Linked DNA regions of Collimonas fungivorans. The protein of the gene in region 2 binds, or shares a complex with, the protein of the main gene of each other region. Links are inferred from orthologs where the notes say so. Each region holds a gene or a part of one and is shown on either strand. Other genes may lie near its edges.

Evidence for each region.
Region 1: the proteins of CFter6_RS20935 (region 2) and CFter6_RS09015 are in contact, whole or in part, in a crystal structure (PDB 6CVL), measured with the Escherichia coli proteins. The link is inferred for Collimonas fungivorans from one-to-one orthologs.

Annotation. Positions count from the first base shown.
Region 1 is NZ_CP013232.1:2,103,141-2,118,990, forward strand. The notes cover bases 1-2,996. They hold CFter6_RS09015 (methionine ABC transporter permease), read right to left. Parts: upstream 1,831-2,996; coding sequence 1,171-1,830; downstream 1-1,170. Other genes in these bases: CFter6_RS09005 (ATP-dependent Clp protease proteolytic subunit), read right to left, coding at 1-202; CFter6_RS09010 (MetQ/NlpA family ABC transporter substrate-binding protein), read right to left, coding at 322-1,131; CFter6_RS09020 (methionine ABC transporter ATP-binding protein), read right to left, coding at 1,830-2,876. Also shown: CFter6_RS09025 (hypothetical protein), read left to right, coding at 3,053-3,253; CFter6_RS09030 (hypothetical protein), read left to right, coding at 3,262-4,044; CFter6_RS09035 (PaaI family thioesterase), read right to left, coding at 4,065-4,595; CFter6_RS09040 (hypothetical protein), read left to right, coding at 4,970-5,305; CFter6_RS09045 (TonB-dependent receptor), read left to right, coding at 5,448-7,826; aceA (isocitrate lyase), read left to right, coding at 8,128-9,423; CFter6_RS09055 (Lrp/AsnC family transcriptional regulator), read right to left, coding at 9,553-10,029; CFter6_RS09060 (ABC transporter substrate-binding protein), read left to right, coding at 10,255-11,232; CFter6_RS09065 (ABC transporter permease), read left to right, coding at 11,363-12,313; CFter6_RS09070 (ABC transporter ATP-binding protein), read left to right, coding at 12,313-13,107; CFter6_RS09075 (Glu/Leu/Phe/Val dehydrogenase dimerization domain-containing protein), read left to right, coding at 13,160-14,422; hppD (4-hydroxyphenylpyruvate dioxygenase), read left to right, coding at 14,468-15,544; CFter6_RS09085 (porin), read left to right, coding at 15,745-15,850. UniProt on the Escherichia coli protein: Part of the binding-protein-dependent transport system for D-methionine and the toxic methionine analog alpha-methyl-methionine.
Region 2 is NZ_CP013232.1:4,769,431-4,785,229, reverse strand. The notes cover bases 5,585-8,529. They hold CFter6_RS20935 (methionine ABC transporter ATP-binding protein), read right to left. Parts: upstream 7,610-8,529; coding sequence 6,560-7,609; downstream 5,585-6,559. Other genes in these bases: groL (chaperonin GroEL), read right to left, coding at 7,947-8,529; CFter6_RS20945 (MetQ/NlpA family ABC transporter substrate-binding protein), read right to left, coding at 5,585-5,851. Also shown: CFter6_RS27055 (YadA-like family protein), read left to right, coding at 4,073-4,933; more of CFter6_RS20945, read right to left, coding at 5,042-5,584; more of groL, read right to left, coding at 8,530-9,599; co-chaperone GroES, read right to left, coding at 9,700-9,993; CFter6_RS20920 (hypothetical protein), read right to left, coding at 10,454-11,065; CFter6_RS20915 (hypothetical protein), read right to left, coding at 11,111-11,857; CFter6_RS20910 (Ig-like domain-containing protein), read left to right, coding at 12,516-15,799. UniProt on the Escherichia coli protein: Part of the ABC transporter complex MetNIQ involved in methionine import. Responsible for energy coupling to the transport system. It has also been shown to be involved in formyl-L-methionine transport.

The DNA.
Region 1 (15,850 bases), 2.7 Mb from region 2 along the record:
ATTCCACGTGGCCGCCCGGCGAACAGACCAGGAAATTGATCGGCGCCTTGGATTCGCCGGAGAGGGCGATCAATTGGCGCACGGTATCGCGCGCTACGGTGTCGTTGATCTGGCCGAACAGCAGTACGGTGCGTGACTTGAACGCTTTCTCTTCCAGGAAGGCGTCGCGCTGGGATGCATTGGTTTCCACTTTTTCTTCCATGATGTACCTCTAAGGTGTTGGGGAGTTCATTAACCGCAAAAGAGCCAGTGTAAACCAAAAAGCCCCCGCAAATCGCGGAGGCTTCTTTTGTTATTGCTGTCTGACTGTGGTCAGGGCGATCAGAAGGCGGGTACTACTGCACCCTTGTATTTCTCTTCAATGAATTTCTTCACTTCCGGCGAGTTCAAGGCCGCGGCCAGTTTCTTGACGGCGGCGCTGTCCTTGTTGTCCGGACGGGCGACCAGCAGGTTGGCGTAAGGCGAATTGGCATCTTCGATGAACAGCGAATCCTTGACCGGATTGAGTTTGGCTTCGATCGCATAGTTGGTGTTGATCAGGGCCAGGTCGACCTGGTTCAGCACGCGCGGCAGGGTGGCTGCTTCCAGTTCCTTGAACTTCAGGTGCTTGGGATTCTCGATGATGTCCTTTTGGGTCGCCGAGATATTGCCAGGGTCCTTCAGTTTCAGCAGGCCCTGGCGCGACAGCAGCAGCAAGGCGCGGCCGGAATTAGATGGGTCGTTCGGAATGGCGACCGTGGCGCCGTCCGGCAAGTCGGCCAGTTTCTTGTACTTGGTCGAATAACCGGCGAACGGCTCGACGTGGACCTTGGTGATCACTACTTCGATATCGTTCTTGTGGCTCTTCTTGAATTCGTTCAGATAGGGCTGGTGCAGGAAGAAGTTGCCGTCGACCCGTTTCTCGTTGGTCTGCACTGCCGGCTGGATATAGTCGGTGAACACCTTGACCTGCAGGTCGACGCCTTCCTTGGCCAGGATCGGTTTGACGAAATCGAGGATTTCCGCATGCGGCACCGGCGTGGCGGCGATCACCAGCTTGTCGGCGGCTTGCGCCGGCGCGGCGGCGATCAGGCTGAAGGTAGAGAACACGGCCGCAGCCAGTCCCAGAGACAGTGAAAATTTGCGTGACATATAAACTCCCTTTTTTTGATTTTAAAAAAAACAGAAAAATTACTTGCGCGTGAAATGCTGCACCAGCCGGTCGCCGGAAAACTGCAGCGCCTGCACCAGCACCACCAGCACCGCAACCGTGGTGACCATGACTTCGGTCTGGAAGCGCTGGTAGCCGAAGCGGATCGCCAGGTCGCCCAGGCCGCCGCCGCCGATCACGCCGGACATGGCGGCATACGACATCAGGGCAATCGCGGTGACGGTAGTGGCGGCGATCAGGCCGGGCAGGGCTTCCGGCAGCAGCGCGCCGAAGATGATCTGGCGCTTGTTGGCGCCCATGGCCTGGCAGGCTTCCACCACGCCGCGGTCGATTTCGCGCAACACGTTTTCCACCAGGCGCGCGAAGAACGGCGCGGTGCCCAGCACCAGCGGCGGAATCGCGCCCTGCACGCCGAGCGAAGTGCCGACCAGGATTACCGTGACCGGGATCATCACGATCAGCAGGATCAGGAATGGCACCGAGCGCAGCACGTTGACGACCAGCGACAACGCCCGGTAGATGCCGCGCTGTTCCAGCAGCTGGCGTTTGCCGGTAATGAACAGCAGGATGCCGAGCGGCAGTCCGAGCAGTATCGTGAACAGCAGGGAAAAGCCGGTCATGGCCAGGGTTTCCCAGGTGGCTTGCCAGATGTCGCCCCAGTCGATGAGAGAGAAGTCCATTATGCGAGCACCTCATGGCGGATGTTGTGCTGATCGAGCGTGGTGAAGACTTGCGCGACGTCGGCCGGTTCGCCGCGCAGTTCCACCAGCAGCTGGCCATAGGGCGTGTCCTTGATGCGGGCGATGGTGCCTTGCAGGATGGTGATCAGCGCCGGCGTGGCGGCGGCGATGCTGCTCAGGATCGGCTGGTAGGTGATGTCGCCGACATAGGTCAGGCGCACCAGCAGCCCGCGCAGCTGGCTGGCGCCCGGTACCGTCGACGGCAGCAATGCCGTCTCTGCAGAAAACGGCGTGCTTTCGGCGACCATGCTTTGCGTTACCGCATGCTGCGGATGGAGGAACACTTCGGCTACGTCGCCGCTTTCGACGATGCGGCCGCCCTCGATTACCGCAACGCGGTCGCAGATGTTGCGGATCACCTGCATCTCGTGCGTGATCAGCACGATCGTCAGGCCCAGCTTGCGATTGATGTCGAGCAGCAGGCGCAGGATTGCTTGCGTGGTCTCCGGGTCAAGGGCGGAAGTGGCTTCGTCGCATAACAGCAGGTGCGGGGTATTGGCTAGCGCACGGGCGATGCCGACCCGCTGTTTCTGGCCGCCGGACAGTTGCGCCGGGTATTTGTCGCGGTGCTCGGCCAGTCCGACCAGATCCAGCAGTTCGCTGACCCGGGCGGCACGTTCCTGCGGCGTGTATTTGCCGGTGATCTTCAGCGGCCAGTCGATGTTGGCGGCCACGGTCTTGGCGCCCAGCAGGTTGAAGTGCTGGAAAATCATGCCGACGCGCTGGCGCAGCCGGTGCAGTCCACTGTTGTCCAGCGCGGTGATGTCTTCGCCCTCGATCAGGACTTTCCCGCCGGACGGGCGTTCCAGCATGTTGAGGGTGCGGATCAGGGTGCTTTTGCCGGCGCCGGAGCGGCCGATGATGCCGAAGATTTCACCCTTCTTGATGTGCAGGTTGATGTCGGACAATGCGGCGACGGGCGTGCCGGCGGTTTTGGCATTGCGTTCCAGCGGGTAGGTTTTATGCAGGTGCTCGATGCGGATCACAGGTTTGCTTCACAGATTCAGTCAGGCTTGCCATTTTATCAGCGACCCTATATACACCAAAGTTATATCTTGTTATTTGTATATAACAATCTCGTTGTTAAGCCGGTTATTAATGAATGAAGATATTGTGATGAGAACATGCAAACGATGTTTTTTTATGGCATAGTAAAGAAACTATGAAAGCACCTCAGAGCGAATTGGCCAAAAAAATTCTTGCTGACCCGCAGGCTGCGCAGCAGTTGCGCGCATATCTGGCCAGCAAGAACTCGAGGTCATCGTTGTCCACCGCTGTCCAGCCTGACAATGTGATCAGCTTGCACTCTGAGCAAGAGGGAACGGTCCGCTACCGGATTACCGTCGTTCCCATCGCTGCCTGAGCGTATTGATGAATGTAGCACTGCCTGCTTTCATTATCTTCCTGCTGTTGCTCCCCGGTTTTATCGCCCGTTCCCGTTTCAAACGCGCAGAGCGCGTTTCCTTTGATTATTCTCCGTTCGGTCAGATTGTCACCGAGGCGGTGTTGTGGGACTGCATTTTCCACTCCGTGTGGCTGCTGCTGTCTGCAGTCTTGTTTGGACGCGTATTGCAGCCGCTGCTGTTGCTGGAACTGCTGTCTTCTGATCCAGCTAGCCAGTCCAGGGCGATTAATGGGATCGCCTTGGAATTTTACTGGATCGGTTCCTACTTCCTGAGCTTGTATGGTGGAGCCTGGCTAGTGCCGACTGTTTTCCGGCTGCTCATCATCCGCTTCCGGTTAGACGGGACCGGCCGTTTTTCCCCCTGGCTACGCTTTAACCAGGCGCCGTGGTACTACCTGCTGACCGGCGCCGATTCTGAAGAAGGAAGGCCGCCGGATCTGATCGCGGTATCAGCGATTGTCGACGTGGCTGGCCAGGCGGTACTGTTTACCGGCCTCCTGACGGATTATGTTTTTGACGTCGACGGTGTCCTCGACCGGCTCATCCTGCAGCAGGTAATGCGTCGTCCGCTGGTCGCCGACAAGGAGAACGACGCCACGGTGGAGCAGGACCTGGCGCGCTTCTATGGCGTCGACGGCAATTATTTTGTACTGCGCTATAGCGAAGCGATTACCTTGAACATCGAATACATCAAGCTGGCGAAGCTGGCGGCGGAAACGCCAGCCGACGACAGCGTGCGGCCAGACTAGCCGCTACATCGCGATCATTCTCAGGGCAGGGGAAACACCAGGCAGGTAGTGGTCGCATGCGCATAGATCTTGCCTTCGGCGTCCACGATATTGGCTTCCGCCACGCCGACCCTGCCGCCGACCTGGATCACTTTACCAATGGCGCGCACCGGCCCGGTCTTATCCGTGAGCGCGCGGATCAGGTTGACTTTCAGTTCCAGCGTGGTGTAGCCGCTGCCCTTGGGCAGCGCCGACTGCACCGCGCATCCCAGCGCCGAATCCAGCAAGGTGCAAAAGTAGCCGCCGTGTACGCTGCCGATCGGGTTGTAATGCTGCATGGCAGGCGTGCCCTGGAACACCACACGGCCGAATTCGGCTTCGATCAGGTTGAAGTCCAGCGTTTGCGCAATCGGCGGAATCGGCAATTCGCCCCTCAGGATGGCTTGCAAGAATTCAACGCCGCTATATTGCTTGAGCTGTTCCAGCGAGGCCACGCCGGGCGCCGCCAGTCTGGTCCGCACGGCGCTATCCTCTGCCTGCCATTGCGCCACGGTTTCTTCACGATTCGACATTCATTCTCCTGTCTGTTGCTGATGAGAGGCTGGGCCTGTCGCCGTTGCGGCGCAAGTTCATGCCAAGGCAATCGATTGTAAGCGGGATTTTAACCGCGCATCGGAGAAGGAGGCGGCATGGCCGCCGCCCGGGTTTGCCTGATGAACAACACGCGGTTCAATCCATGCAACTGTGTTGCAATTGACTTGCAGGCGATGCCGGTTCCCGATTACACTCGCAGCTTCAGTCCTTGATTTTTTACCAGAGACATAACCAGGCCGAACCGCATGTATCGTCAGCAAACCAGCTCCACCATGTCGTCGCCGTGCTTTGCACGGGCGGCCGGTGCGCGTTTGCTCGAAGCGGACGTAGCTGGCGGTTGCACGGGTGCCGCATGCGCCTGATCGTCGAACCGCATTTCCACGCCAAGCGCCGGCTCAAGCTGCGCCTGCAGCAGTTGGCGTTATGGCTGGCGCTGGCTATCCTGGTGCTGCAGCTGGTCGGCATGGCGTTCCATCACCACAGCCTGGCCGAAATTTCATCCGATTGCGTCAGCTGCGACCTGGCTGCCGATTTCCCTTCTCCTGTCCCGTCCAGCCCGGTGCCGGTGCTGGCGCCGGTCCTGGTGTTTGCTTACCGCAGCGCCATCGAACTGGTGTATGCCTTCATCCCGGCGCAGAAGCACTACCTGACTCCGCATTCTCAAGCCCCGCCGACCTCCATCGCCTGACCCCCTCTTTGTTTTTCCCTATTTGTTGCTGACCCAGCCTTGAGGCTGCGCCATTTCCGATCGTGTTGCGGCGTTTGCCACCGGCCGCCGGATCGCCGGCCGGCTTATCTGCGGGGTTAATCCCGCTATTGGAGTTTTGAGAATGAAAACACGCTTGTTGCGTCCACTACAATTAAGCGCCTTGATTGCGCTCGCCTACGGTTTTGCCGTTCCCGCTGCTTATGCGCAGTCCGCTGCCAAACAAATCAGCGGCGCCATCCATGACGCCCTTGGCCACCCCTTGCCTGACGCCACGGTTGCCTTGAAAGATGCAAGCGGCAACGCCGTCGGCAGCACCCGCAGCGACCAGCAGGGACATTTTGTCTTTAGCGGCATCGCGCCCGGCAGCTATGCGATCAGCGTCGGCAAGCCTTCCTTCCAGTCGGAAAACGGCACGGTGACGGTGGCCGACGAGGCTGGCGCGACTGCCGATATCACGTTGAAAGCCAGCCAGGCCGGCACGGTCACGGCCAGCAATGCGGTGGTGGTCACCGCCGATCGCCTGGATCGCGCCAGGAATGGCATCCAGGTGGAAACCGGCAGCAGCATCTATCGCATCGGCCGCAAGGAAATCGCCGCCATGCCGCAGGGCGAGGACACGGCATTCAATGAAGTCTTGCTGCGCGCGCCCGGCGTGGCCCAGGATTCCTTCGGCCAACTGCACGTGCGCGGCGACCACGCCAACCTGCAATACCGCCTGAACGGCATCATCCTGCCGGAAAGCATTTCCGGTTTCGGCCAGACACTGGACACTCGCTTTGTCGACAGCGTCAGCGTCCTCACCGGCGCCTTGCCGGCGCAATACGGCTACCGCACCGCGGGCGTGGTCGATATCCATACCAAGAACGGCGAGTTGCAGAACGGCGGCAATATCGGCGTGCAGATCGGCAGCAACAACACGCGCCAGGTCAGCGGCGATGTGAGCGGCAGCACTGATTCCTTCAGCTACTATATCAACGGTTCCTTTGAAGCCAACAACCTCGGCATCGAAAATCCTACCGGCGCGTCCAGCGCCTTGCATGACCGCACTTTGCAAAACAAGGCTTTCGGTTATTTCTCTTACCTGCTCGACGCCGATACGCGGGTCAGCCTGATCCTCGGCAATTCGGACGGCCGTTTCCAGATACCCAACAGCGCCGGCCAGACTCCGGGTTTCCAGCTGGACGGCGCGGCCGATTTGCCGTCCGCCGACCTCAACGAACGGCAGCATGAAACCAACCGCTACGGCATCCTTGCCCTGCAAGGAAAAATCGGTTCCGACATCGATTACCAGGTGGCGGCATTCAGCCGTTATTCAAAAGTGCTGTTCGAGCCGGACCAGGCGGGCGACCTGTTGTATACCGGCGTCGCCTCGCGGGTGTTGCGTACCGGCCTGGCGAACGGCCTGCAGGCTGACGGCAGTTACCGCCTGAACGCCAGCCATACGCTGCGCGCCGGCATCAACTACACCCGCGAGAACTTGAAGAACAGCGACAACTCGCTGACTTTCCCTGCGGACGACAGCGGCGCGCAGCTGTCGACGCAGCCGATCGCGCTGGCCGACAGCAGCCAGAAGACGACCAACCAGACCGGCATCTATCTGCAGGACGAATGGAAACTGAGCGATAAAGTGACCTTGAATTACGGCGCCCGCGCCGACTGGGTGAATGCCTATGTCAGCGCCAGCCAGTTCAGTCCGCGCATCGGCGTGGTGTACCAGATGACGCCGCAGACTACCTTCCATGCCGGTTATGCCAGGTACTTCACGCCGCCCGCCAGCGAACTGATCGGTTCGAACACCATCGCCAGCTTCAACGGCACCACTAACGCTCCGGCCAACAACCAGAACGACGCGGTGCAGGCCGAGAGTTCGGATTATTACGACCTGGGCGTCAACCACCAGTTGACCGAGCATGTGACGCTGGGGCTGGACGGCTACTACAAGAAGGTCAAGAACATGCTGGACGAAGGGCAGTTCGGTTCGGCCTTGCTGTACACGCCGTTCAACTATGCGCAGGGCAAGGTGTACGGCCTGGAGCTGACGGTTAACTATCACAAGGACAACCTGTCGGCCTACCTGAACCTGGCGCGCTCTACCGCGCTGGGCAAGAACATCGTGTCGAGCCAGTACAACTTCGGCCAGGATGAACTGAACTACATCTCCAGCAACTGGGTGCACCTGGACCACGATCAAAGCATTACCGCCTCGACCGGGGTTTCCTATCTGTGGCAGGGCACCACGCTGACGGCGGATGCATTGTTCGGCAGCGGCTTGCGCAGCGGTTTCGCCAATACCGAGCATTTGCCGGCGTATACCGAAGTCAACCTGGGCGCCAGCCATACCTTCAACGACAGCCCGATCGGCAAGTTCACCACGCGCCTGAGTGTGATCAACCTGCTCGACAAGGTCTATGAAATTCGCGACGGTTCGGGCATCGGCGTCGGTGCGCCGCAGTTTGGCCAGCGCCGCGCTTTCTACCTGGCCTTGACAAAATCGTTCTGAAGCAAGGGACGGCCATAAGGACGGGAAACTCGCGGGGAGCTTGCTCCCCGTTTTTTTTCGCATATTTCAGGATACGACATGCGTTTCATAATATGAAATTTTAAAATGCGAAGCACCATTTTCATATTTCACTCTCAGGAATTTTATTTCATATCGCAAAAAATGAAAGTTAAGTTATTGAATTTAAACAAAATAAAAATACTTATATGTCTTATATAAGACATTGTTGCCTCGCACAGATAGGCCTACTATTTAGTCATCGGATTTGATTTTACTTTTTGTTTTTAACAGGAGAACGACGATGACTACACGTGAACAGCAAGTTGCCGCACTGGCCAAGGACTGGGCCGAGAATCCACGCTGGAAGGGCGTTACCCGCAATTATTCTGCAGAAGACGTGGTGCGTCTGCGCGGTTCGGTCCAGATCGAACACACGCTGGCAAAACGCGGCGCCGACAAACTGTGGAAGTTGCTGCACGAAGAGCCATTCGTCAACTCCCTCGGCGCACTGACCGGCAACCAGGCGATGCAGCAAGTCAAGGCAGGCTTGAAAGCGATCTATCTGTCGGGCTGGCAAGTCGCCGGCGACGCCAACCTGGCCGGCGAAATGTATCCCGACCAGTCGCTGTATCCGGCCAACTCGGTGCCGCTGGTGGTCAAGCGCATCAACAATACTTTCCAGCGCGCCGACCAGATCCAATGGTCGGAAGGCAAAAACGATATCGACTTTTTCGCACCTATCGTGGCGGATGCTGAAGCCGGTTTCGGCGGCGTGTTGAATGCCTATGAACTGATGAAATCGATGATCGATGCCGGCGCTGCCGGCGTCCACTTCGAAGACCAGCTGGCTTCGGTCAAGAAATGCGGCCACATGGGCGGCAAGGTGCTGGTGCCGAGCCGGGAAGCGGTTGAAAAGCTGAACGCGGCGCGCCTTGCGGCTGACGTTTCCGGCACTTCGACCCTGGTGATCGCACGCACCGATGCGGAAGCGGCCGACCTGCTGACTTCCGACGTCGATGAAAACGACAAGCCGTTCCTGACCGGCGAGCGCACCGTCGAAGGTTTCTACAAGACTCGCCCAGGCATCGAGCAGGCTATCTCGCGCGCATTGGCTTATTCGCCGTACGCCGACCTGGTGTGGTGCGAAACCGGCAAGCCGGACCTGGCTTTCGCCAAGAAATTCGCGGAAGCGGTGCATGCCAAGTTCCCAGGCAAGATGCTGGCGTATAACTGCTCGCCGTCGTTCAACTGGAAAAAGAACCTGGACGACGCCACTATCGCCAAGTTCCAGAAAGAACTGGGCGCGATGGGCTACAAGTTCCAATTCATCACGCTGGCCGGTTTCCATGCATTGAACTACTCGATGTTCAACCTGGCGCACGGTTATGCCCGCAACCAGATGTCCGCATTCGTCGAACTGCAGGAAGCCGAATTCGCTGCCGCCGACAAGGGCTTCACCGCGGTCAAGCACCAGCGCGAAGTCGGCACCGGTTATTTCGATGCAGTGACCCAGGCGATCCAGCAAGGCCAGTCCTCGACTACCGCTTTGCACGGCTCGACTGAAGATGAACAGTTCTTCGAAGCCAAGGTTGCTTGATTAGATTGATTCAGTAGAACGATCAGGTTTATTGAACGCCGGTCCGCCGGCAGAGTGCGGGTGTTATCTCGCCAGCGCTCCAGAAAGCCGCATCCCACAAGGGTGCGGCTTTTTCATTTGAGCGTTGCTTCAGGCCGGTGGCAAGGGCAGCATGTTGGTCGACTTGATTTCATCCAGACAGACGCTGGAGCGCACGCCGCTGACGCCGCGCATGCGCATCAGCTTTTCCATCAGAAAATCCGACAACTCTTTCAAGTCGTGCGCGGTGACCTTGAGGACATAGTCAAAGTCGCCGGTTACCGAGTAACATTCCAGGATCTGCGGCCATTCGTTGATGGCGTTCTTGAAGCCGGACAAGTCGTTGATATGTCCTTTTTCCATCGAGACATGGACGAAGGCGATCACGAACAAACCCAGGCTGGCTGGATTCAGGCGGGTTTCATAGCGTACGATAAACCCCGCTTCTTCCAGCCGCCGGTGGCGCCGGTGGCACTGAGGAGCCGACAGATTGACTTCCTGTGCCAGCTCCAGGTTGGACACGCGGCCGTTCTGCTGCAGAAAAGTCAACATTTTGCGGTCGATTTGATCGATGTCTATTTTGTGCAATTTATTCTCGATTTACGGGTTTTCTGCGAAATTATATTTCATAACCGGGTAAACATCGGCCTCAAGTCGCAAGCCAATTTTTAGCGTTAAAAGCTATACTTTTTTCAAAATAACATATGGCGCAGCAGGGGAACAGCATAGGTACAACATGATGCATGTTCCTGTTGCAATATAATAACGAAGCCGATTTCCGGCAACCAAACTGACTCATTTGGAGACAAAGTCATGAAATTTCCTTTCTTGCGTTCCGCTATTGCATCCATAGTCTTGCTTAGCCTGGCGGGCGTATCCGCCTCCGCTGCCTATGCTGCCGATAAAACAGTAGTGGTGACGGCCATCGTTGAACATCCGGCGCTCGACGCTGTGCGCGACGGCGTCAAGGACGAGTTGAAGGCGGCCGGCTATGAAGCCGGCAAGAATCTGAAGTTCGAATACCAGAGCGCGCAAGGCAACAACGCTACGGCGTCGCAGATCGCCCGTAAATATGCCGGCAGCCAGCCGGATGTCGCGGTCGCGATCGCCACCCCGTCGGCCCAGGCGCTGGTGGCCGCCACCAAGACCGTGCCTATCGTGTACGCCGCGGTGACCGATCCGGTCGCGGCCAAGCTGGTGAAGAGCTGGGATGCGTCCGGCACCAATGTCACCGGCGTTTCCGACATGTCGCCGCTGGACAAGCAGATCGAGCTGATCCGCAAGGTGGCGCCGAAAGCCAAGCGCATCGGCGTGATCTACAGCCCGGGCGAAGCGAATTCGGTATCCATCGTCGAATCGCTCAAGAAGCTGCTGGCCGGCACCGACCTGACCCTGGTCGAAGGCGCCGCCGCCCGCACCATCGATGTGCCTAGCGCTGCGCAAAGCCTGGTCGGCAAGGTCGACGTCATCTATGCACCTACCGACAACAACGTCATGTCAGCCTTCGAAGGCATCGTCAAGGTGGCGGAACAGGCCAAGCTGCCTGTGGTCGCCGCCGACACCGGCGCCGTGAAACGCGGCGCGGCCGCCGCCATCGGCCTCAACTATTACGACCTCGGGCGCCAGACCGGCAAGATCGTGGTGCGCATCCTGAAGGGCGAAGCCGCCGGCAAGATCGCTTCGCAAACCAGCACGACATTCGAACTCTACGTCAATCCTAAAGCTGCGCTGAAACAAGGCCTGACCTTGCCGGCTGACCTGGTCAAGTCGGCCAAGGTAGTCGAACAATAAGATGCGCGCGGATGGCCGCAACGGCCATCAGTCTGCGCATTGTTGGTGATTGATTGTTGGTGATTGTCTTGTTGGTGAACCGCCTGCCGCCTTGCCGGCAGGGCGGTCCCGAGCTTATTGAAGGAAGTTTATGTCGCTCATCGCTTCGCTAGGCGCCATTGAGATCGGCCTGATTTTTGGCCTGGTCGCGCTTGGCGTGTTCTTGTCTTTCCGTGTCGTCAATTTTCCCGACCTGACGGTCGACGGCAGTTTTCCCCTCGGTGGTGCAGTTGCCGCTACCCTGATTGTCTCCGGCTGGAATCCTTTCCTTGCCACTTTCATTGCACTGCTGGCAGGCGGACTGGCGGGCTGCGTGACGGCCTGCCTGAATGTATACCTGAAGATCATGCAATTGCTGGCCAGCATCCTGGTGATGATCGCGTTGTATTCGGTCAACCTGCGCATCATGGGCAAACCCAACGTGGCGCTGATCAGCGAGCCGACGGTGTTCAGCATGACCAGCATCGGCGGCCTGTCGGACTACTGGGTGCAGCCATTGGTGATGCTGGTGATCGTGCTGATCGCCAAGCTCTTGCTGGATGCCTTTTTTGCTTCCGAAACTGGCCTGTCGATGCGCGCCACCGGCGCCAATGCGCGCATGGCGCGCGCCCAGGGCATTTCCACCAACCGGCAAACGGTGTGGGGCCTGGCGATTTCCAATGCGCTGGTAGCGCTGGCCGGCGCCTTGTTTGTGCAGACCCAGGGCGGCGCCGATATCTCGATGGGCATCGGCACCATCGTGATCGGCCTGGCAGCAGTGATCATCGGTGAAACCGTGCTGCCGGCGCGCAGCCTGGTAGTGACCACGGCGGCCTGTATTTTCGGCGCGGTGCTGTATCGCTTTTTCATTGCGCTGGCGCTGGACATGGATTTTATTGGCCTCAAGGCGCAGGACCTGAATCTGGTCACGGCGCTGTTGGTCGGCCTGGCGCTGCTGATTCCCAATTTCAAGCGCAGTTACAGGCGCATGCGTGGCAATGGAAAAACCAAGCCTTCCGCCAGTATCAACAATGGCCTGGCAGCGCGCAAAGGGGAAAACTGATGTTGAAACTCGATAACCTGGAAATCACTTTCAATCCCGATACGCCGATCGAAAACAAGGTCTTGCGCGGTCTGTCGCTGGAAATTCCTTCTGGCCAGTTTGTCACCGTGATCGGCTCCAACGGCGCCGGCAAATCGACCATGCTGAATGCAGTCTGCGGCGACCTGATGGTCGACAGCGGCAGCATCACCATCGACGGCACCGACGCCACCCGCCGTTCCAGCTGGCAGCGCGCCGACCTGGTGGCGCGCGTATTCCAGGATCCGATGGCAGGCACCTGCGAGAGCCTGACGATTGAAGAAAACATGGCGCTGGCCTGGAAGCGCGGCAGCCCGCGCGGCCTGCGTTTTTCCCTGAACCGCAACCTGCGCGCGCTGTTCCGCGAAAAGCTCAGCATCCTCGGCCTGGGCCTGGAAAACCGCCTGTCCGACCGCATGGGCCTGCTGTCCGGCGGCCAGCGCCAGGCGGTCAGCCTGCTGATGGCTTCGCTGCGGCCGTCGCGCATCCTGCTGCTGGATGAGCATACCGCCGCGCTGGATCCGAAGACGGCAGCCTTCATCTTGTCGTTGACGGCCAAGATCGTCGAATCGAGCAAGCTGACGGCCATGATGGTCACCCACAGCATGCGGCAGGCGCTGGATTACGGCACGCGCACGGTGATGCTGCACGAAGGCAAAGTCATCCTGGATGTGCACGGCGAACAGCGCCGCGGCCTGGATGTGCCGGATCTGCTGCGGATGTTTGAAACCACGCGCGGCGAAAAAATCGATGACGACAAGCTGCTGCTGGGTTAATTGCGTAGATAGCGGCAGGGTCGTCGTAACCAAGGAAATCTGAAGGAGCAGCATGAAGGCTTTACTCAACGCGTTTGAAAGCAGGGCGCCGGAAATCGTCTTTGAATGGCATGACGCGGAGACCCCGGCGCGCGGCTGGATCGTGATCAATTCGCTGCGCGGCGGCGCGGCGGGCGGCGGCACCCGCATGCGCAGCGGCCTGGACCGGCGCGAAGTGGAATCGCTGGCGAAGACCATGGAAGTCAAGTTCACCGTCTCCGGCCCGGCCATCGGCGGCGCCAAGTCGGGCATCGATTTCGATCCTGCCGATCCGCGCAAGGATGGCGTGCTGCGGCGCTGGTACAAGGCGGTCACGCCTTTGCTGAAAACCTATTACGGCACCGGCGGCGACCTGAATGTCGACGAAGTCCATGAAGTGATTCCGATGACCGAGAGCTACGGCCTGTGGCATCCGCAGGAAGGCATCGTCAACGGCCATTTCCAGCCTAGCGACAGCGCCCGCATCCAGAAAGTCGGGCAGTTGCGCATGGGCGTGGCCAAGGTAGTGGAAGATGCGCGTTACACGCCAGCCGCCAGCCGCAAACACCTGGTGGCGGACCTGATCACAGGCTGGGGCGTGGCCGAATCTGTGTTGCACTACTACCGCCTGTATGGCGGCAGCGTCGCAGGCAAGCGCGTGATCGTGCAGGGCTGGGGCAATGTCGGTTCGACCGCGGCGTACTACCTGTCCAAGGCTGGCGCGCGTGTAGTCGGCATCATCGACCGCAACGGCGGCCTGGTGAAAGCCGAAGGCTACAGCCACGAAGAAGTGCATGCCTTGTTCCTGACCAAGCAGGGCAACCAGCTGATTGCCGGCGACATGCTGTCGTTCGATGCCTGCAATGCGGCGATCTGGAGCGTAGGCGCGGACATTTTCCTGCCTTGCGCCGGCTCGCGCCTGGTGCGGCAGGAACAGGTCGACCAGATGGTCGCCCACGGCCTGGAAGTGGTCGCCAGCGGCGCCAACGTGCCGTTTGCCGACAGCGATATTTTCTACGGCCCGATCTATGAATACGCCGACACCAAGGTCGCAGTGATCCCGGATTTCGTCGCCAACTGCGGCATGGCGCGAGCCTTTGCGTTCCTGATGCAAAGCGAGGTGGAAATTTCCGATGAAGCCATCTTCGGCGACGTTTCGGCCACCGTCGCCGCGGCGCTGGAAAAATGCCACGGCCGTTCGGCCAGCCGTACGGGCATCGCCAAAGTCGCTTTTGAAATCGCCTTGCAACAACTGATTACGCCAGAAACCTCGGAATCTGCCGCTACCCGCGGCTGATCCGTTTTGATCCAGTCCACCAGACTTTATTTGCAGGAGTACATCATGTCCGATCTGTTTGAAAACCCCATGGGCCTGTGCGGCTTTGAATTTGTCGAGTTCGCCTCGCCGACCCCGAATGTGCTGGAGCCGGCATTCGAAGCCATGGGCTTCTCCAAGGTGGCGCGCCACCGCTCCAAGGATGTGACCCTGTATCGCCAGGGCGATATCAATTTCATCATCAATTACGAGCCCAAGAGCCCAGCCTATTATTTCGCCAAAGAGCATGGCCCGTCCGCTTGCGGCATGGCGTTCCGCGTCAATGACGCACACCTGGCGTACCAGCGCGCGCTGGAGCGCGGCGCCGAGCCGATGGAAATCAACACCGGCGTGATGGAATTGCGTTTGCCGGCGATCAAGGGCATCGGCGGCGCGCCGCTGTATCTGATCGATCGTTTCACTCCCGGGAAGTCAATCTATGACATCGATTTCGAATTCATCGAAGGCGCGGAGCGCAACCCTGTCGGCGCCGGCCTGAAAACCATCGACCACCTGACCCACAATGTATACCGCGGCCGCATGGCGCACTGGGCGGCGTTCTACGAGCGACTGTTCAATTTCCGCGAAGTCCGTTATTTCGACATCAAGGGCGAGTACACCGGCCTGACTTCCAAGGCGATGAGCGCGCCGGACGGCAAGATCCGCATTCCCCTGAATGAAGAGTCGTCCAAAGGTTCGGGCCAGATCGAAGAGTTCCTGATGCAGTTCAACGGCGAAGGGATACAGCATATTGCTTTGCAAACTGATAACCTGGTGCAGACATGGGACGCCTTGAAGAAGATGGGCACGCCATTCATGACAGCGCCGCCGGCTACCTACTACGAAATGCTGGAAGGGCGCCTGCCAAACCACGGCGAGCCGACCGCCGAGCTGCAGATGCGCGGCATCCTGCTGGACGGTGTCTCGAACCAGGATGGCCAGCGCCTGCTGCTGCAGATTTTCTCGGCCACCACTTTGGGTCCGGTGTTTTTCGAATTCATCCAGCGCAAAGGCGACGAAGGCTTCGGTGAAGGCAATTTCAAGGCGCTGTTCGAGTCCATCGAGCGCGACCAGATACGTCGTGGCGTACTGAAATCCGAATAAACTTAGTTGGATTTTAGCAACAACTTGTTTTGGGGGAAAGTTGTGCTGATATGATGTCTGCTCAGCTTTACCCCGGCAACGCTGAAATGGCAGCGTGAGGTAGCAGCAGTGGCGGTAAAGCGATGGCGGGGCGACGTGGGAGCAGGCGTCGCCAGGCCGTCGAATAAAATCTAAAAAATGTTTAACTTACGGAGAGATGCATGAAAAAATATTCCTTGATGCTGGTAGCAGCAGGTTTGGCCAGCGGGAGCGCGATGGCCCAGACTAATGTCACGATCTACGGCATTGTCGACACCAGCATCCGTT
Region 2 (15,799 bases):
CTCGGCTTCGACCGGCATCGTCTCGCTGTCGACTTCGGCTTCCACAGGCTTGAGCACAAGCAAAAGCAGCGTGACGTCGCTGTCGACCTCGGCTTCGACCGGCATCGTTTCGCTGTCGACCTCGGCTTCGACCGGCCTGAGCACCACCAACAGTAACGTTACCTCGTTGTCGACATCGACTTCGACCGGCATTGTCTCGCTGTCGACTTCGGCTTCAACGGGACTGAGCACCACCAACAGCAATGTCACATCGCTGTCGACTTCGGCGTCGACCGGCATTGCCTCACTGTCGACTTCAACCTCGACTGGCTTGAGCACTACCAACAGCAACGTGACATCGCTGTCGACTTCGGCTTCGACTGGCATTGCTTCGCTGTCGACTTCCACTTCGACTGGCCTGAGCACCACCAACAGCAATGTAACTTCGCTGTCGACGTCGACCTCAACCGGGATCGCATCGCTGTCGACCTCTACATCGACCGGACTGAGCACGACCAACAGCAATGTAACTTCGCTGTCGACGTCGACCTCAACCGGGATCGCATCGCTGTCAACCTCGACATCGGCCGGCCTGAGCACGACCAACAGCAACGTGACTTCGTTGTCGACCTCGACGTCGACCGGCATTGCTTCGCTGTCGACTTCGACCTCGACCGGCTTGAGTACTACCAACAGCAATGTGTCATCGCTGTCGACTTCGGCTTCGACCGGTGTTGTCTCGCTGTCTACTTCCACCTCGACTGGCCTGAGCACAGCCAACAGCAACGTGACCTCGCTGTCTACTTCGGCTTCGACCGGCATTGTCTCGCTGTCGACTTCGGCTTCGACCGGCTTGAGCACTAGCAACAGCAATGTGAGCTCGCTGTCGACTTCAGTTTCGACCGGCTTGAGCACCACAAACAGCAATGTAACTTCGCTGTCGACCTCAACCTCGACCGGCATCAGCACAGCACAAAGCGGCGTGACATCGCTGTCTACAGGCCTGAGCACAACGGTTGCCTCGCTGTCGACCGGCATCACCACGGCCGGGCTGACCGTCACCGGCGCCACGACCACCCATGGCATCGACAACAGCGGCCAGAAGATTACCAACCTGGCAGCGGGCACGGCAGATACCGATGCCGTGAATGTCAGCCAGCTCAATTCCCTGTCGACCACGACCTCAAGCGGCCTGAGCACCACCAACAGCAATGTGGCGTCGCTGTCGACTTCGACTTCGACCGGCATCAGCTCCTTGTCGACTTCCACCTCGACCGGCCTGAGCACGACCAACAGCAGTGTTTCGTCGCTGTCGACTTCGACCTCGACCGGCCTGAGCACTACCAACAGCAATGTGACATCGCTATCGACTTCGGCCTCGACCGGCCTGAGCACTACCAACAGCAATGTGGCATCGCTGTCGACTTCGGCGTCCACCGGCATCAGTTCGTTGTCGACCTCGACGTCGACCGGCCTGAGCACAGCCAACAGCAGTGTGACTTCGCTGTCGACATCCACCTCGACCGGCCTCAGCACGACCAACAGCAACGTGGATTCCCTGTCGACTTCAACCTCGACCGGCCTCAGCACCACCAACAGCAACGTTTCATCGCTGTCGACCTCGACTTCCACTGGTATCAGTTCGTTGTCGACCTCGACTTCGACCGGCCTAAGCAGCGCCAACAGCAGCGTGACTTCGCTGTCGACATCGACCTCGACCGGCCTCAGCACAGCCAACAGCAATGTGGACTCGCTGTCGACTTCCACCTCGACCGGCCTGAGCACCACCAACAGCAACGTCGCGTCGCTGTCGACTTCGACATCCACCGGCATCGCCTCGCTGTCGACATCAACCTCGACCGGTTTGAGCACCACCAACAGCAACGTCACATCGTTGTCGACCTCGACTTCAACCGGCCTGAGCACCACCAACAGCAATATCGCATCGCTGTCGACCTCGACTTCGACCGGACTGAGCACGACCAACAGTAATGTCACTTCGCTGTCGACATCGACCTCAACCGGGATCGCATCGCTGTCAACCTCGACATCGACCGGCCTGAGCACCACCAACAGCAATGTGTCGTCGCTGTCGACCTCGACTTCGACCGGCCTGAGCACCACCAACAGCAATGTGTCGTCGCTGTCGACCTCGACTTCGACCGGCCTGAGCACCACCAACAGCAACGTCGCCTCGCTGTCGACTTCGACTTCGACCGGCATCAGCTCCTTGTCGACCTCGACTTCGACCGGCCTGAGCAGCGCCAACAGCAGTGTGACGTCGCTGTCGACGTCGACCTCGACCGGCTTCAGCACAGCTAACAGCAATGTAGATTCGCTGTCGACTTCCACCTCGACCGGCTTGAGCACGACGAACAGCAATGTCACATCGTTGTCGACTTCGGCTTCTACCGGCATCAGCTCGCTCTCGACTTCGACTTCGACCGGCCTGAGCACAGCCAACAGCAGCGTGACTTCGCTGTCGACGTCAACCTCGACCGGCCTCAGCACAGCCAACAGCAATGTAGATTCCCTGTCGACTTCCACCTCGACCGGCCTGAGCACCACCAACAGCAATGTCTCGTCGCTGTCGACCTCGACTTCCACTGGCATCAGCTCGCTGTCGACCTCGACTTCGACCGGCCTGAGCAGCGCCAACAGCAGTGTGACGTCGCTGTCAACGTCGACCTCGACCGGCCTCAGCACAGCCAACAGCAATGTAGATTCCCTGTCGACTTCCACCTCGACCGGCCTGAGCACCACCAACAGCAATGTCTCGTCGCTGTCGACCTCGACTTCCACTGGCATCAGCTCGCTGTCGACCTCGACTTCGACCGGCCTGAGCACAGCCAACAGCAATGTGGATTCGCTCTCGACTTCAACCTCGACCGGCCTGAGCACAGCCAACAGCAATGTAGATTCGCTGTCGACTTCAACCTCGACTGGCCTGAGCACGACGAACAGCAATGTCACATCGCTGTCGACTTCGGCTTCCACAGGCATTACCTCACTGTCGACCTCGACGTCGACCGGCCTGAGCAGCGCCAACAGCAGCGTGACTTCGCTCTCGACTTCAACCTCGACTGGTCTCAGCACGGCCAACAGCAATGTAGATTCGCTGTCGACTTCAACCTCGACCGGCCTGAGCACAACCAACAGCAACGTTTCCTCGCTGTCGACCTCGACTTCGACCGGCATCGCCTCACTGTCGACTTCGACTTCGACCGGCCTGAGCACGGCCAACAGTAATGTGGATTCGCTGTCGACATCAACCTCGACCGGCCTGAGCACAACCAACAGCAATGTGGATTCCCTGTCGACGTCAACCTCGACCGGCTTGAGCACAACCAACAGCAACGTTTCCTCGCTGTCGACCTCGACTTCGACCGGCATCGCCTCGCTGTCGACTTCGACCTCGACCGGCCTGAGCACCACCAACAGCAACGCCAACTCACTGTCGACTTCGACTTCGACCGGCCTGAGCACCGTCAACAGCAATGTGAGCTCGCTGTCGACCGGTGTCTCCAACCTGCAGAAATCGGGCGTCGCCAATTATTTCAAGGCGGACGGCAAGCTGGATGGTTCGGACGATGCAAAGGTAAGCACCGGTTCGAATTCGGTGGCGATCGGCGCCAATTCGATCAATCAGTCAGTCCTTGGCACAAACCGCGACAATGTGGTGTCGGTCGGTTCGGTCGGCAAGGAACGGCAGATCATCAACGTCGCCGCCGGTACGGAAAACTTCGATGCGGTCAACGTCAGCCAGTTGAACTCGCTGTCGACCTCGACCTCGGCCGGCCTCGGCTCGCTGTCGACCGGCCTGAGCACCGCCAACAGCAACGTCGGTTCGCTGTCGACCTCGACTTCGACCGCCTTGTCGACCAACACCAGCAGCATCAATTCGCTGTCGACCGGCCTTTCCAGCAATACTTCAAATATCAATTCCTTGTCGACGGGATTGTCTACCACCACCAGCAACGTGAGTTCATTGTCGACCTCGGCCTCGACGGGAATTGCATCCTTGTCGACCGGCATTTCGTCCTTGTCGACAGGCTTGAGCCAGGTGGGTTCGCTGTCGACCGGCCTCAGCAATATGGCCAATGGCGCGGCTTCATTGTCGACTTCCTTGAAACCGCTGGTGGATGCATCTGCGGCAGCTAACGCCAATGGCGCCACCATCGGCGCCACCACCATAGGCGGCGCCAACAGCAACGGCAGCGTGCGCACCCGCGGCACCAGCGGCACGGCCGTCAACAATGTGAACGCCGCCACCTGTGGCAGCGTCAACGGCGTCGACGCCACCGGTTTAGGTTTGTGCGCGCAAGCGACCAAGGATGGCGCAACGGCGATCGGCTCGAACGCGCAGGCGACCGATACCAACACCACCGCAGTCGGCTTCCGTGCATTGGCTTCGCAAGCAGGTTCGGTGGCGATCGGCTACAACGCTCGCGCTACCGGCGATCCGACCGTGGCAGTCGGCAATGATGCACTGGCTTCAGGCAACGATGCGGTAGCGCTGGGCGCCGGTGCCCAGGCTACGGCGAACCGTTCGGTGGCGTTGGGCGCCTATTCGGTGGCGAACCAGGTCAATACGGTGTCGGTCGGCGCCGTCGGCAGCGAGCGCCGCATCACCAACGTTGCGCCAGGGATCAACCTGACTGACGCCGTGAATGTGTCCCAGCTGCGCGATATACAAAACCAGATTGGCGACATCAAGCGTATTGCCTACGCCGGTATCGCCATGAGCATGGCGGCGACGGGCGCGGTGATGCCGACCCTGTACGGAGGCGAAAAAGGCCTCGGCGTCGGCATCGGTTCCTACCAAGGTTACGGTGCGCTGTCCTTGCAATTCAGGGCGGTCAGCAAGAAGGGCAATAGCGCCTGGGGCATCGGCGTCAGCTCAACCGGCACCAATACCGGCCTGAGCGTCGGCTACGGCTTGCGCTGGCAATAAGTCAGGCCGTAGGGTGGGCAGGTTTTCTGCCCACGCAGAGCGTCTCTCATGCGCAAAAAAAAGCCCGCGCTGTTTATGCAGCGCGGGCTTTTGTGTTCTTGCCTTGTATTACCAGGCCGGAATCACCGAACTCTTGAACTGGTTCACGACATACTGTTTGACTTCAGGGCTGTGGTAAGCCTTGACCAGCTTGGCTACCCAAGGCTTGTCCTTGTCGGCGGCACGCACCGCGATGACATTGGCATACGGGCCTTTCGCCGCTTCGATGGCGATGCCGTCCTTGGTCGGATCCAATCCGGCGGATTCGGCATAGTTGCCGTTGATCGCGGCCGCATCCAGGTCATCCAGCGAACGCGGCAGCTGGGCCGCATCGATTTCGACGATCTTCAGTTTCTTCGGGTTGTCCACGATATCCAGCGGCGTCGCTTTCAAGCCGGCGTCCGCCTTCAGTTTCAGCACGCCTTGCGCCTGCAGCAGCAGCAGGGCGCGGCCGCCATTGGTCGGGTCGTTAGGCACGCCGACGCGGGCGCCGGTTTTCAGGTCCTTGAGCGACTTGATTTTCTTGGAATACACGCCCATCGGGAAAGTGATGGTGTAGCCGACATTCACCAGCTTATAGCCGCGGTCCTTGATCTGCGCTTCCAGGTAAGGCAAGTGCTGGTAGCTGTTGGCGTCGAGGTCGCCGGCAGCCAGCGCGGCATTGGGCTGGATGTAGTCGCTGAATTCGACCACCTGGATGACCAAGCCATCCTTGGCCGCCACTTTTTTGACGATTTCCAGGATCTGCGCATGCGGACCGCCGGTGGCGCCGATCTTGATCGGTTTGTCTTGCGCGAAGACGGCGCTGGCGGGAGCGGCGCTCAAGCCCGCGATCAGGCCCAGGCCGGTAAAGAACTGCACTAATTGACGACGATTCATTTTCTTCCTTTCAAAAATCATGGCAGGTCCGGCGCCAGCAACTGCGTGCGCAGGGTCCCGAAAAAATCAGCGATGGCTGAGGCGGCGCACCAGGATGTCGCCCAGCGTCTGCACCAGTTGCACAAATACGATCAGGATCACCACTACCAGCAGCATCACCTCAGGCAGGAAGCGCTGGTAACCGTAGCGTATCCCCAGGTCGCCGAGGCCGCCGCCGCCGATGGCGCCCGCCATCGCCGAATAACCGACCAGGCTGACGAAGGTGATCGTCAGGCCGGCGACGATGCCGGCAAAGGCTTCCGGCACCAGCACCTTGTAGACGATCTGCCAGGTAGTGGCGCCCATCGCCTGCGCCGCTTCGATCAGGCCGCGTTCGACTTCGCGCAGCGCGGTTTCCACCAGGCGCGCGATGAACGGCGCGGAAGCAATCGTCAGCGGCACGATCGCCGCCGCGGTGCCGATCGAGGTGCCGACAAAAAAGCGCGTGAATGGAATCACCGCCACCAGCAGGATGATGAACGGTGTCGAGCGCACCGCATTGACGATCAGCCCGGCGACCCGGTTGAACAGCGGATGCGGCAACACGCCGTCGCGGCCGGTCAGGTGCAGCGCGATACCCAGCGGCACGCCAAGCAGGGCGCCGAGAATGCCGGAGATGCCGACCATCATCAGGGTTTCCCGAACGACGACAAAAAAAGATCGAGCATTTCAGATGACATGGTTGAGCTCCTCTACTGTGACGCCCTGGGCTGTCAGGTAAGCCATGGCGGCCTGGATGTTTTCGCTGGTGCCGTTGGCCAGAATCGCCAGCGAGCCGAACGCCTGTCCTTGTATTTCGTCGATCTGGCCGTGCAGGATGTTGAAATCGAGATCGAACTTGCGTACTGCTTCCGACAACAGCGGCTGATCGACGCCCGAGCCTGTGAATGCAAAGCGGAACAGATGATCGGTGCCACTGCCGGCATCGCTCTGCGCCAGCCGCGCGCGCAGCCGCTGCAATACGCCTTGCGGCAGTTCCTGGGCAATCACGTCGCCGATCAAGGCGCGCGTGACTTCGTGCTTGGGCGAGCGGAACAGCTCCAGCACCTCGCCGTGCTCGATCACTTCGCCGCTTTCCATCACCGCCATGCGGTCGCAAATCATCTTGATGACTTCCATCTGGTGCGTGATCAAGACGATGGTCAAGCCCAGCTCGCGATTGATCTTGCGCAGCAGTTCCAGGATGGAACGAGTGGTTTCCGGATCGAGCGCCGAGGTGGCTTCGTCGGACAGCAAGACTTTCGGCTCATTCGCCAGCGCCCGCGCGATGCCGACACGCTGCTTCTGGCCGCCGCTGATCTGCGCCGGATAACTGTCCTTGAGCGCGGTCAGTCCGACCAGTTCCAGCAGCGGCGTGACCTTTTTAGCGATCTCGCTTTTGGACAAGCCGGCCAGCTCCAGCGGCAGCGCGATGTTGTCGTACACGGTGCGCGACGACAGCAGGTTGAAGTGCTGGAAAATCATGCCGATTTCCCGCCGCGCGCCGCGCAGCTGCTCGGCGTCGAGCGTGGTCAGGTCCTTGCCGTCGACGACGATGTTGCCGGAAGTAGGGCGGTTCAGCAGGTTGAGGCAACGCACCAGCGTGCTCTTGCCGGCGCCGCTGCGGCCGATGATGCCGAAGATTTCGCCCTTGCGGATCGACAGGCTGACGTTGCGCACCGCATCGACCGGCCCGCGCGCGCCGTTGAAGCGCTGGGTGACTGCTTTGATTTCTATCATTTCAGAATGAAAAAAGGCAGCTGATTGCATAAACATCAACAATCTCGCCGCCGTTATGTATTTTAGTAGGTGCTTATTTTATAAGCGTTTGTCAAGCATGGGAAGGAACATTTAGGCATGGCGTTATTACCGTCGTGTCTATGCAAATACAAACACCGCAGACGTAGTTAAATGGGGTCAGAGTTTTTTTCGCGTTTTTTGCGAAAATTACTCTGACCCCATTTAACGGGCTACGGAGCGCGATGTAAAAAAGCCCGCGACGGATAACCATCGCAGGCTTTTTCATAAAGCAACAACAGATGTTTCACAAAGGCCGGAAGAATGCCGGCCTTTGGAATTACATCATGCCGTCCATACCACCCATACCGCCCATGCCACCCATGCCGCCTGGCATGCCGCCAGCCGACTTGTCTTCTGGCTGTTCAGCGATCATCGCTTCAGTAGTCAGGATCAGGGAAGCAACCGAAGCGGCGTTTTGCAATGCCGAACGGGTAACCTTGGTTGGGTCCAGGATGCCCAGTGCAATCATGTCGCCATAAGTGCCGTCGGCAGCGTTGTAACCGTAGTTGCCCTTGCCAGCCAGGACTGCATTGACCACAACCGATGGCTCGTCGCCAGCGTTGAATACGATCTGGCGCAGTGGCTCTTCGATCGCGCGCAGCACGATCTTGATGCCGGCTTCCTGGTCAGGATTGTCGCCCTTCAGGTCCTTGATGTTGGCACGTGCGCGCAGGAATGCCACGCCGCCGCCTGGCACAACGCCTTCTTCAACTGCTGCACGGGTAGCGTGCAGAGCATCTTCAACGCGGGCTTTCTTTTCTTTCATTTCAACTTCGGTAGCAGCACCGACTTTGATCAGCGCAACGCCGCCGGCCAGCTTGGCGACGCGTTCTTGCAGTTTTTCACGGTCGTAGTCCGAAGAGGCTTCTTCGATCTGCGCGCGGATTTGCTTGACGCGTGCTTCGATGGTGATGGCTTCGCCGGCGCCGTCGATGATGGTGGTGTTTTCCTTGCTGATTTCGATACGCTTGGCTTGGCCCAGTTCAGCCAGGGTAGCTTTTTCCAGTGTCAGGCCGACTTCTTCAGCGATCACTTGGCCGCCGATCAGGATAGCGATGTCTTCCAGCATGGCTTTACGACGGTCGCCAAAGCCTGGCGCCTTGACAGCTGCAGTCTTCAGGATGCCGCGGATGTTGTTCACAACCAGGGTAGCCAGCGCTTCGCCTTCGACATCTTCTGCGATGATCAGCAGAGGACGGCCGGACTTGGCGACTTGTTCCAGGATCGGCAGCAGGTCACGGATGTTCGAAACTTTTTTGTCGAACAGCAGGACGAACGGGTTTTCCAGGGCAACAACTTGCTTTTCCTGGTTGTTGATGAAGTATGGCGACAGGTAGCCGCGGTCGAATTGCATGCCTTCGACGATGTCCAGTTCGTTTTCCAGCGACTTGCCGTCTTCAACGGTGATCACGCCTTCTTTGCCGACCTTGTCCATTGCCTTGGCAATGATTTCACCGATGTCGGTGTCGGAGTTAGCCGAGATCGAACCGACTTGGGCGATTTCCTTGCTGGTGGTGGTTGGCTTCGACAGGGTCTTGATTTCGGCAACGATGGCGACAACAGCTTTGTCGATACCGCGCTTCAGGTCAGTCGGGTTGAAACCGGCGGCAACATACTTGAAGCCTTCGCGCACGATGGCTTGCGCCAGCACGGTTGCAGTAGTAGTACCGTCGCCAGCGTTGTCGGAAGTCTTGGAAGCGACTTCTTTCACCAGCTGCGCGCCCATGTTTTCCAGCTTGTCTTTCAGTTCGATTTCTTTAGCGACCGAAACGCCGTCTTTAGTGACGGTAGGAGCGCCGAAGCTGCGTTCCAGGACCACGTTGCGGCCCTTAGGACCCAGGGTCACCTTGACTGCATTAGCCAGGATGTTGACGCCGTTGACGATCTTGGCGCGTGCTTCATCGCCGAAAATTACTTGTTTTGCTGCCATGTTTTATTCTCCTGAATAGGTTCAATTCGATTGGGTAGTGACCGGATCCGGTCGGAAGCGCCAGGCGCCGGCCAACCAGAGAATTCCGGCCTGGCCGGAATTACTTGGCTTCGACTACGGCAAACAGGTCTTCTTCGCGCATTACCAGCAGTTCATTGCCGTCGATCTTGACAGCCTGGCCGGAGTATTTGCCGAACAGAACGCGGTCGCCAACCTTGACTGCCAGCGCACGGACATTGCCGTTTTCCAGAATCTTGCCGTTACCGACGGCCAGGACTTCACCTTGATCCGGCTTTTCGGCAGCTGCGTCTGGCAGCACGATGCCGGATGCAGTTTTAGTTTCCTGGTCGAGACGCTTGACGATGACGCGATCGTGCAAAGGACGAAGATTCATATGTGACTCCTTGAGATTCAACAGGTTATTTGTATTTGCAGCAACATCGCAGCAAAGTGGACTGACCGCTCTGCTTTGCTATATGAATGCGCCGCACAGTGACTAGGTCGAGGAGATTGTTAGCACTCTCTCCTAACGAGTGCTAAGTATAGGGACGCTCTGTCGATTTTTCAAGCCCGCATTCGAGTTCGCCGGATAATCTTCAGGCGTAGGGGGGATTAAACGTCTTTTTGCAATCGTCGCCGATCGAATGTTTCTTTTTGACAATGCAAATAATTCGACTCTGACCCTAATTATTCTATCCCCGAGATGGAAGGCGTGAACGCCAACTGATATAGGGTGGGCACCCTGTGCCCACGCGGGAGCGCGCCAATTCAGCGTGGGCAGAAAAACCTGCCCACCCTACGGCCTTGCAAATCGAGTGGAGCTCGTAGATGCGAGTTTGTGCAATCCATGTTGTTCAATTTCCTAAAACCGGCACACTGAATGTCGTTCTCTTACCGTCGACCGTAAAGCGATGCAGCAACGGCCGCTGCCGGTTTTTATCCGGGAAACGGGTCTTCAGTTCGACCTGGTGGCCGTCGGCAGTGGTGAAGCGGTTGCCCGCAATTTCAGAGAAGCCAAGCCGCCCGGCGATGACCGGCGCGGAAAACGGGATGTCGTCAGCGTCTTTCCTGCGTCCCTTCAGCAGCAGCATCTTGTCGTTCCAGATTTCACGCTTGGCGAGCTTCGCTTCATACATGTACGGCAGGCCGCGGATCTGTGAAAAACGCTGCACGAAATCGTGATCGCTGCTGAATTTCTTCTCGATCTCGGTGACCGAAAGCGGATTTGTATCTTGCACTTCAAGGCAGCAAAACGCGTCGATCTCGCCGCCGAAATCCTTGAGCGCTGTGAACACCGTGGGCGCGGCCAGCTTCCGGTCGGTGAAGATGAAATGCCGGTGCGAGATCAATTGCAAGGTGTGGTCATCGACCACCAGCACGTCCTCCCATAATCCAGCCGCCGGGGCTGCCGCAAACAGCGGCGTCATCGGCACTGCCAGGAAAAACAACGCAAACACTATTTTCATGAAATGGCCTTATTGGTGGGGTGGGCACGGGTATCCACCCTACGACTAATTTCCATCGACCGACCAGTGCACGCTATCCTCGGGCCCGTACCAGATGACGCCGTAGGAAGCGCCGACCGATTTCAGGTCGATGAAGTTTTGTACGGTCCTGGTTTTTTTCTGGGCGTCGACAATGGTTTTGCCGGCATAGCCGGTAATCACCATGTCGATCGCCTGCGAAAAATTATGCGCCGAGCGGCCCGGCCTGCTGACCGGCACCGAACTGATGCCGTAGCCGCTCACCATGTCGCGCGCCGCTGACTTCGCTTGCGCCAGGTTCGCCTTGAGCTTGTCCCGGTCCCGGTGCGACCAGTCGATATTGACCCCGCGCCAGGCCGGCACGGAAGCAGGGCGCTCCTTGTCGCGCGCAATTTGCAGCGAGTAATGCATCAGGTAGGAACGCTCTTGCGGACGGTAGGTGGTGGTAATGACGACGCGCATGCCGGCCTGCTCCAGCGCCGCAATGAACCGTTTCACGTTGCTCCGGAACGGCTCGGCCAGGTCTTCGACGCGGAGGCTCGGCATGAAGCGCAAGCACCACGGCCTGCCGCTGGGTTCGAGCAGCATCGGCGGCGCAGACGTCGAGGGTGTCGATGACGTGTCGCTTCCTTTGCCGGCAGCGGCCCTTGCCTTTTGCTCCTCGATGTACTGCATGATCTGGGCCGGAGTAAGTTGTGAAGGGTCGCGCGCGGACAGGTTCGATGCGAATGCGCACGGCGCAGGAGCGGCCGCTGCCAGAAGCAGGGCGGCCATTACGCGGACAGGTTTGCTTCGAACGTATTCGAATAATCGATAAAAACCGAAATGGCGCATGATTTTTGTTGTTTTCAGACGTCAGCTTGCTTCTATTCTATGCTCCCCGGCATCAATGTGGTGGATCAGGGGTTTGCGAATCAGGCATCAATCGAAATGTCATATCGTGGCTGCCGGGGAATTTTTGTGACATGGATTTAACAATGTTTTGCACAGTTTCTTCTCGTTGTAAATACCTGAATCAGCAATGACACAGCCGCTCTTCAGCAATAGAACCGTCGATTTTCCCGGCCGTGGCTATCGCCGCGATAGCCGTCTCATAGGCAGATACTGGCTGCCAGCGCAATCGCGCTAAAACGACGGTCCGACAGCGCTCGGATTTGTCCTACATTTTTCACGGATTTATCCCCATTCGAAGTCAATCCGAGCCTACAGACCGCAAGTTGTCTCATCTCTAAAATCCGCTCTACGTCGAAGCTCGGCAACCACGAAAGATGTCTTTCACGGCCGGGTTTTACTGCGCATGGGGTGTAGCTGATTTTTATCGGACACGCCGGCACGCGCAAGACCGCAGTCTCAAGCGGCACAACCGCGTTGTGGCGTACCGTCGCTACCACCGTTCACATTAAGCAATTCAGTCTTTTAAGGAATTATTATCATGGCAGCAAGCGCAGTTAAAGTAATCGTGGTCGATGGCAAGGAAATCACGCAGAGCGTGGACCTCCGCACGACCAAGCAAGGTTCCGCCACCAAGGTGAAAGCCATCAAGGGCGGCAAATTCATCCTGGCCGATGCCGACACCGGCGCAGCCCCGGAAAACATCACCGTACACCGCGTCGGCAACGACCTGCACGTGTCCCTGGAAGGCACCGGTTACGAAGATCCTGAGCTGATCATCGAAGGTTTCTACAGCGCAGACGGGCAGGGCGAAGAGCTGGTCGGCGTGGCCGAAGACGGCGCATATTACGAATACATCGCTTCCGATGCGGAAGCTAACCATGAAGCCGGCATGCTGGGCGAAGGCGTGAGTTCCCCGCTGGTGCTCGGCCGCAACCCGCTGGTCGGCTTCGGCAGCGGCCTGGTGCCTGCCGCCGGCATGAGCTGGCTTGGCCTTGGCCTGTTCGGCCTGGGCGCGCTGGGCCTGATCGGCGCGGCGCTTGCTGGCGATAACGGCGGCAACCCAGGCAATCCCGGCGACGGCGGCAACCCAGGCAATCCTGGCGACGGCAAGCTGACCATCGGCGATATCACCGACAACGTCGGCACCACCACCGGCTCGATTCCTCCGGGCGGCAGCACTGACGACAACACCCCAACCATCATCGGCGACGGCGGCACCCCGGGTAAAGTCATCACCATCATCGACAACGGCAAGCCGATCGGCTCGACCATCGTCGACGACGACGGCAAGTGGACATTTACCCCTGACAACCCGCTGGACGACGGCCCGCATGAGATCGTCGTGATCGAAGACGGCAAACCGCCATCGGACGGCCGCGACATCATCATCGACACGGTCGCGCCAGCCCAGGTCCTGATCGAATCGGCCTTGGACGACGCCGGCAGCAGCACTGGCTTCCTCGACAACGGCGCCATGACCGACGACAAGACCCCGACCCTGAGCGGCAAGGCTGAAGCCGGTTCGCTGGTCAAGCTGTACGCCGACGGCAACGAGGTTGGCAGCATTGTCGCCGACGCTGACGGCAACTGGACCATCACCTCCAGCGAACTGCCTGACGGCCCGCACAAATTCACCGCCACGGCGACTGACGCCGCCGGCAATGTCGGCCTGCCATCGGCGGACTGGGTGGTCGTGGTCGACACCATGGAAGGCAAGCCAGCCATCGGCGACGTCACTGACGACGTCGGCAGCAAGACCGGCACCATCCCCAACGGCGGTGATACCGACGATAATACCCCGACCCTGAGCGGCGGCGGCGGTGGCGGCCTGACGCCAGGCAGCACCGTGGTCATCAGCGATGGCGGCAATCCTATCGGCACCGCGATCGTGGGCGACGACGGCAAGTGGGAATTCACCCCGCCGCCGCTGGATGACGGCAAGCATGACTTCACCGTCGTTGTTACCGATCCGGCTGGCAACACCAGCGATCCGTCCGATCCATGGACCGTGAACATCGATACCTTGGCGCCAGATGCGCCGACCATCGACCTGGTCATCGACGACCAGGGCGCTTCGACCGGCCCGCTGACCTCGGGCGGCCCAGCCACCGACGATGCGCAACCTACCGTCAGCGGCAAGGCCGAACCGAACAGCATCGTCACCTTGTACGACGGCGACAAAGCTGTCGGCTCCACCAAGGCGGACGCCAGCGGTAACTGGACCATCACGCCAGACTTCCCGCTGTCCCTGGGTGAGCATAACCTGACCGCCAAGGCCAGCGATGCTGCCGGCAATATCAGCGATCCAAGCAACCAGTTCGACCTGGATGTGGCTACCGGCGGCGTGCCGACGGCGCCCGCCATCATCGGCGTGAACGACGACAACGGCGCAACGCCTGTCCCTGTTGCCGAGAACGGCTTCACCAACGACAATACCCCGGTGGTAATCGGTACTGCACCTGCCGGTTCCGTGGTCATGATCTATGTCGACGGCAACCCGGTCGCACTGGGTTCGGCCACGTCCGATGCTGACGGCAACTGGAGCTTCCCGGTGCCGGCGGCTAACCCGCTGACAGACGGCTTGCACAACTTTACCGCCAGCGCTGGCGGCGTGTCGACCGGCCAATACCCGATCAACATCGATACCACGGCGCCAGGCGCCTCGACCGATCTGTCGCTGATCGACGACGTCGGTGCGCGCACCGGCGAGATTGCCGACAACGACACCACCGACGACGCCAACCCGACTTACAGCGGCAAGGCCGAGCCAGGCACCAGCGTGGTCGTCATCGTTGATGGCGTGCCGGTCAAGACCGTGCCGGTCGACGCCGGTGGCAACTGGACCTACACGCCAGAGACCCCACTGGCCGACGGTGCGCACACCATCAGCAACCAGGTAGTGGACCAGGCCGGCAATACCAGCCCGGTCTCTGCCCCGACCCATTTCATCGTCGACACCGGCGCCGTAACGATTGCCATCACCCAGGTCGATGACAATGAAGGCAGCATCACCGGTCCGATCAGCAACCATGGCGTCACTGACGACACCACACCGACCGTACACGGCACGGCTACCGCCAACAGCCTGGTGCACATCTACGTCGACGGCAACCCGGTTGCAGTCGGTTCAGTGATGGCCGATGGCAACGGCGATTGGGTATTTACCCCAACCCTGACCGAAGGTCCGCACACCATCACGGCAACCTCGACCAACGCCGCCGGCGTGGTCAGCGACAGCAATGAGTTCGACCTGACGGTCGACACCACTGCGCCAGCCAAGCCGGAAATCGGCGACGTCATCGACGACGTTGGCACCCAGACCGGCAGCATCCCGAGCGACGGCGGCGTCACCGACGACACTACCCCGACCCTGGTCGGCGGCGGCCTGACCCCGGGCGACAAGGTCATCATCAGCGATGGCGGCAATCCTATCGGGACCGCGATCGTGGGCGACGACGGCAAGTGGGAATTCACCCCCACCACGCCGTTGAACCCGGGCGACCATGAGTTCACCATTGTGGTGGAAGATCCGGCCGGCAACACCAGCGATCCGTCCGATCCATGGGATATCGTCATCGATACCGGTGTGCCGGATGCACCGACCATCGACCTGGTCATCGACGACCAGGGCGCTTCGACCGGCCCGCTGACTTCGGGCGGCCCAGCCACCGACGATGCGCAACCGACCGTCAGCGGCAAGGCTGAACCTGGCAGCATCGTCACCTTGTACGATGGCGACAAAGCCGTCGGTTCCACCCAGGCAAACGCCAGCGGCGACTGGACCATCACGCCAGACTTCCCGCTCGACCTGGGCGCACATAA